DNA from 2 places in the Lactobacillus sp. B4026 genome. Region 2 is predicted to be linked to the other one. Evidence: riboswitches for the same ligand, from Rfam matches in the RefSeq annotation. Region 2 holds a riboswitch; the other holds the start of a gene.
What was found. A riboswitch is a leader RNA that binds a small molecule or an ion and turns the genes downstream of it on or off. The one in region 2 is predicted to bind thiamine pyrophosphate.
Positions count from the first base shown of each region.

Region 1: another riboswitch for thiamine pyrophosphate. It lies ahead of J3U69_RS00210 (ECF transporter S component); the one in region 2 lies ahead of J3U69_RS03585 (ATP-binding cassette domain-containing protein).

Region 1 covers NZ_JAFNPD010000001.1:15,522-18,678, reverse strand. Annotated here, with positions in the region: gene J3U69_RS00220 (cupin domain-containing protein) at 1-61, opposite strand, end outside; gene J3U69_RS00215 (tyrosine-protein phosphatase) at 104-850, opposite strand; gene J3U69_RS00210 (ECF transporter S component) at 1,014-1,592, opposite strand; TPP riboswitch at 1,637-1,728, opposite strand; gene J3U69_RS00205 (M42 family metallopeptidase) at 1,799-2,881, opposite strand; gene hpt (hypoxanthine phosphoribosyltransferase) at 3,109-3,157, shown strand, end outside.
Region 2 covers NZ_JAFNPD010000003.1:56,350-59,506, reverse strand. Annotated here, with positions in the region: gene htpX (zinc metalloprotease HtpX) at 1-30, shown strand, start outside; gene J3U69_RS03590 (AraC family transcriptional regulator) at 88-1,026, opposite strand; TPP riboswitch at 1,194-1,284, shown strand; gene J3U69_RS03585 (ATP-binding cassette domain-containing protein) at 1,321-2,688, shown strand; gene J3U69_RS03580 (energy-coupling factor transporter transmembrane component T family protein) at 2,697-3,157, shown strand, end outside.

The DNA.
Region 1 (3,157 bases), on a different contig from region 2:
ACCAGCCTCCTTCTTGGTGAGGCTCAAGGTTCAAACTTTTAATATAATCTTCTCGGTTCATAATTTTTGCTCTCTCCACGCTCAATTAGTCAACTTCATTAAGTTAAACCAAGTAATTCTTTTGCATTTGCTCTTTAAAATCTTGTGGCAGTTTCAAGCCGTCAGTAAAGTAGTGATCAAAATCACCGTAATGCTTTTTAACGGTTGAAAAGTATCTTTCCAGGTATTGGCGTTCAACAGTTAACGCAATTGCTACATCGTTAAGGTTATTAGGATCCATCTTATCTTTTAAGTATTCTAATATTTCGTCGTTAGCTTTTTTACGAGCAGAAATTGTTTTTAAGTAGTCAGTAAAAATCTGCTCCTCACTAACATCCAAGCTCTTTAAAATTAAGGCTGCAGCTACCCCTGTTCGGTCCTTACCGGCAAAGCAATGAAAGGCAACTGGAACTGGATCAGTCATTAACGTTAGCAAAAAGTCGTGATAGCCTTGCTTAGCAGATTCTGCCAATGCTAATTCTTCATAGGTTTTCAGCATGTCCTGTTCAACATGGCTGTTGGCCGAAACGATTTCATCAACACTAGCCTGATTTGTGCCAGTATCTTTTAGCACATCAATTATTTCATAATCTAATTCTGACCAAAGATAGTCTGGATATTCTTGTCTCTCCTCATCACCGCGAAAATCAACCAGTCGCTTTATTTTGTAGTAGTTCTGAACACGATCTTTTTGTTCGTCGGTTAAATCAAATAGTTGACCACAACGAAAAAGTAGCCCTTCTTTAACCTTTCTTCCATCCGAACTAACATAGCCACCTAATGAACGCCAATTTGTTATCTCTGTAGTCATAATTCTCCTTAAACTTATTATTTATTAAAACTTTTTGGTTTTCATAAAGGAATATTATAATTTTTATTGAATTCTACGTCCATGATTTTCGCAAACTAATTTGTGTTTCTTAGGCTTTTTTATAAAAAAACCGCAAAAAATATTTTGCGGTGCTAATTTTAATTTAAGCAATTTTGGGCTTTAATGCCTGATCAAATAAGTTAGTAATCAATTTTACCAAAACGCCGTCAAAGACAAGCGCAGAGAGTATACAAGTAATAAACATGATAACTTGCAGTTGGATGCTATACTTACTCCAGCCGTACAAAAAATATGTTGGAATAAAACTACCAAGGCCGGCAAAAAAGGCCCCTGTTAGTACGCTTTGCCAAGAAAATGCTTGATACCGACTTTTTTGCGGGAAAAAGCCAATTTCATTAGTTGCACCTTGAATCACACCAGACAAAATTGTTACTGCGCCCCATTGGCCGCCAATAGCCATTTCAACAACTGCTGCCAATGTTTCACCAATTGTTCCTGAACCAACCGTTGGCACGAAATACATCGCTAAGGGAGCTGCCATTAGCCATAATCCAGAAAAAACAGTATCTGTTACCGGAGCAAAGCCGGTCGGAAGCAGTAATAACTTAATTAAATTGTAAGCCCAATTAAATCCATAAGTGTAGATTACTCCCATAATAATTCCAATTAAAGCAATCAGGATAATTGCTTTAACGTTCCATTTTGATGATCTTGTAAACATAAAAATACTCCTAACTAACATTCTAAGTCAGTAGGAGTACTCTAATATACTTAATAACACTTCCCTAGCGCAGGTATTGTCCTGTTCAGGTTCGGAGGGTATTTCTCAGCTAAATGTGGCACCCCTAGTGACTTTCTTATCTTTTTGCCTATTATAACACAATATCAAGCAGACATTTTAAGTTATTCAATTAACTAGCAATTTAATTAAAATTGACTAAAACTAGCCAACTTTTCTTTAGTCAAATCACGGATAATTGCACAAGTTAAGTCAACTGAGGCCTTAAAGTCTTGATATGCGCTAAAGCAGTAGGCCGAATGCTCGTAACGCACTGGAATTCCGATAACAATTGTTGGCGCACCATTTTCATAGTAAATTGCCGCACCATCTTGTCCGCCACCGGTCCGAACCGAACGAGTATATGGAATATTGTTTTTATCCGCTATTTCACATGCGTATTGTTGGAATTTTGGATTAGGCAAAAATGAAGTGTCCATATCACGCAGCATTGGCCCGCGCTTTAAGCCTGTTTGAGAAAGCCATTTTGGAGTAAATGTATCATCTGCTGGACATGATTCAAGCACAATCCCTAGATCTGGCTTAATACTTCTAGCTGTTACATACGCTCCCCGTAAGCCGACTTCTTCTTGACTTGAAAGTGCGGCTACAACGTTAAAGTCAGTCTTTTCGCCGTTAAGATTAGCCAAAACATCAGCCATTGCAGCTGCACCAAACCGGTCATCAAAATCCTTACCGAAGAAAAGACCAGTTTTTTCATTGTATTCGCACTTGACGTCAACAAAAATGGGACAACCCGTATCAATTTTATAGTCATTAATTGTTTCTTCACGAGAACTAGAACCAACATCAACTGACATATCTTCTACTTCTGGTACATTGTCTCGTTCTTCTTCAGTCATGAAGTGTGGTGGCTTAGTTGCCACTACGCCAGGAACATATTCACCGTCACGGTTTCTAATCTTTACCCGTAAAGCTGGAATATTATATTTAACCCAGCCGCCAAGCGGAACAAACTTGATCATTCCGTTTGGTCTGACTGCCTGAGTTATAAAACCTACGGCATCAGAGTGGGCATCAAGCTGAATGATTGGCCGGCCAGCCTGATTTTCTTTTTTAGCAGCGTAAACGTTGAGCATCCCATCAACTTTTACATCAGCAATATCCTTTACTGTATCAGTAAAAAGCTTAACGAATTCACCTTCAAAGCCGGAAGTTGAATTAGCATCCGAAAAAGCTTTGAGCATTTTTATTTCTTGTTCTTTTTCCATCGTTGTAATTGACCTTTCGCTTATTAAACCTTATGTTTCATTGTAGCAAAAAGCAGTAATTTAAGCTATTTCTGAAATAATCCTACTGCTTTTAGCAAAATTAACAATTTTGTCCGTAATTTGGGTACAAAACTGCTAAAAAAGTTTAAAACGAGCTACTTTTTCATATTAAAAATGATATAATCGATTTTATTAGGAATTTTGAGTTTTAAGTGAAGGGTAAATAAATGCCGAAAAACGACAATATTGATAATATTATTGATCATAAATTGTTTA
Region 2 (3,157 bases):
GACCGAATTAAACGTTTGGAAAAAATGTAACTTAAAAAGGAGCGCTCTGCAAAATAGTCCGCTCCTTTTTTGATAAAAATATTGCTCTTACTTTAAATTGATATTGGCCTGTCTAAACAATTCCGCACGCATTTGTACCGGCGTTTCATGGTAATATTCATTAAATTTTTTGTAAAAGAACGATTTACCATTATAACCGACCCGCGCAATGATTTCTTTAACCGAAATGTCAGGCCGAGCAAGCAAATTGCGTGCCTCCTGCATGCGGCGTTCATCGACATGTTCAACAAAGCTCTTACCAGTTTTTTGCTTAACTAAACTGGAAAAGTAATTCGGGTTGAGTCCAAAGTGTTCTGCTGTTTCATTTAAAGTAATATCAGTATAGTTTGCATCAATGTAACGTTCTAACGCCGTTTGCGCAAACTTATGTTGATTAGCTGGCGCTGTTTCCAAGTCTTGATTTCTAATTGCCGTAATCACAAGTATTCGCAATTCTGCGGCAATAATACTGCGCGTAAAAAGATTGTGGTTTAAATATTCATCAATAACTTTTTTCATTAACTGACTCGGGCGCGACATTTGTGAGCAGCGCAAACTTAATAGTCTCTTAGTCTTGAGAATTTGAACAAGCTGTTCGGCTACTTTTTGTTCACGTGAATTGAGCGTTGCTTTTTCTCCCAAAAAATCCGCGCAATTAACCTTTGAACTAAATTCTAATTTGACCAAAAGATCATTTTTCCCTTGTTTTTCGACCTCATAGCCACATTTTTCTTGCAAAAACAGCAAATTACCCGCTTTTAAAGTTAAGTTTTGTCCGTTAATTTTAGTTTTTGCCATGCCTTCAGCTTCGTACAGAATTGTGGGATTGCTGGTTTGGTACCGGTGAATACCCGTATTATGATTTTCAAGGTAAACCCTAAACAGGTTAAAGGCCTTGTTTCCGGGCTTTAACCGGACTTCATTCGTATCCGCATTAGTTGAATCCAATACACTTGCCAAATATTGTTCTAGCTTAACTGCTGCCATGATGTCACCTTCTAATTAGTAATTTATTTTCATGATTTTATTATATAGCAAAAAGCGCCGCTATTTATATGTTTTTAACATCTGTGATAGAAGTTGAGCCTTAAGTGCTATTAACGACGCCTAATTTGCCGCAACTAGACAAGAAAATTGCTTTTATGTATAATTGACCTGAAATATTGGGGTGCCATCTTGGCTGAGAATATACCCACTGAACCTGCTATGGATAATGCCAGCGAAGGGAAAAGCACTGAATTTTAACGTCGCCTGGCATTATGCCATGGCGACTTTTTTAGATTGGTTAAAAAATTGCTGAAAACTAAAAACCTTACTTTTTCATATGATGAAAAAAAGCCTATTTTGCAAGATGTTAATCTTAATATCCCGACGGGCAAATTTTCCTTATTAATCGGGCCAACAGGTTGCGGTAAATCGACGCTATTAAAAATTTTAGCTGGCCTTTATCCTAAATATGCTGGTAAAGTTAGCGGAACTGTTGATCTTAATGGGCTTAAGAGTGCAATGATGTTTCAAAATGCTGGCGAGCAATTCACAATGGCAACACCGCGTGAAGAGATCATTTTTGCACTTGAAAACCTGGAAATTGACCGTGAGCACTACTCAAAACGATTGCAAAAAGCAACTTCTTTTGCCCAGATCGACCAGCTGCTTGATCAAAAAATCAATACTATGTCTGGCGGTGAGCAGCAACGAGTAGCTCTTGCTGTTTTAATTGCAATGGATGTCGATCTTTTTCTGCTTGATGAGCCTTTTGCAAGTTGCGACCCTGCTGCCCGCCAATTTTTAATTAAAAAGTTGGCTCATCTTCGTGACTTAGGAAAAACAATTATTCTAAGCGACCATGTTCTAGCCGATTATGAGGGTATTTGTGACTGTTTGTTTAAATTTACCGGTCACCAGGTTACTGCCTTAAGCACTGCCGAAAAAAAGCAGCTTCTTCAGCAAAATGACCACCACGAGCATTATTCTTTTGCCCTACCAACTAATGAAACAAGCTGCTTTGAACTTACTAATACCTTAATTAAGCAGAACCGGTTACTGCTAAAGCAGGAGCACCTAAAGATTGTGGCAGGCAAAGCCACCCTAATCACTGGCCCTAATGGTGTGGGGAAAACATCGCTTTTCAATGCGCTAACCAAGATGCTCACATACACTGGTAGTTTGACTTACCGCCAAAAAGAAATTCGCAACTTACGCATGCGAAAATATTTGCGTCAAGTCGGGCAGATATTTCAAAGTGCAAGTGATCAATTTATTAACGTTTCCGTTGAAGATGAGCTTAACCTAAGTAAAAAAATGCGCACTAGCAACTTTTATTCCGATCAAAAAATTGCGAAAGAGGTGAAAGACCTTGATCTTGACCAGACACTAGACCAAGTCGTCTACTCACTTTCGGGCGGTCAACAAAAGAAATTACAAATTTTATTAATGCTAATTGCTGATCAAGACGTTTTATTAATTGATGAGCCCTTAAGCGGCTTAGATCACCAATCGGCACAAAAAGTAATGGGTCTGTTGCGCGAAAGCCAGGAAAAAAGGGGGCAGACACTTCTGATTATCAGCCATGAACTAACTAATTTGGCAGATTGGTGCGATTACCACCTTGTATTTGACCAGCAACAATTAACATACGTAGACAAGTGAGGCTAGTTATGAATCCCAGTTTTAAATTCATTGTCGCTTTAATTATTTCGGTTGAAATATCTTTTAAAACCAGTCTAATTACCAATGTGCTAATTATCGGCTTTTGCACGTGCTATTTGCTTTACTGCCACATGAAAGTTAAAAATCTCCTGTTAACTTTTACCGTGCCGTTAATTGCGGCCTTTACCGTGTTTGCCACACTCTACTGGTTTGCACCTCAGCCCAATTTAACCAACGCTTTAAGTCTTTCTAGCAGAATCTACGTTTACACGCTGACAATCTGCTGTGTCGCCCAAAAAACTAGTGCCGAAGAATTGGCACGTTCATTTGAACAAAATTTTCATTTACCTAGCAAATTCGCATATGGGGTCCTAGCAGCACTCAACATTATTCCACGCATGCAAACTGCCGTTAAACAAATTCGCACAGCGGCAATGATGCGTGGCGTTTATCTTAGTTTTTGGTCTCC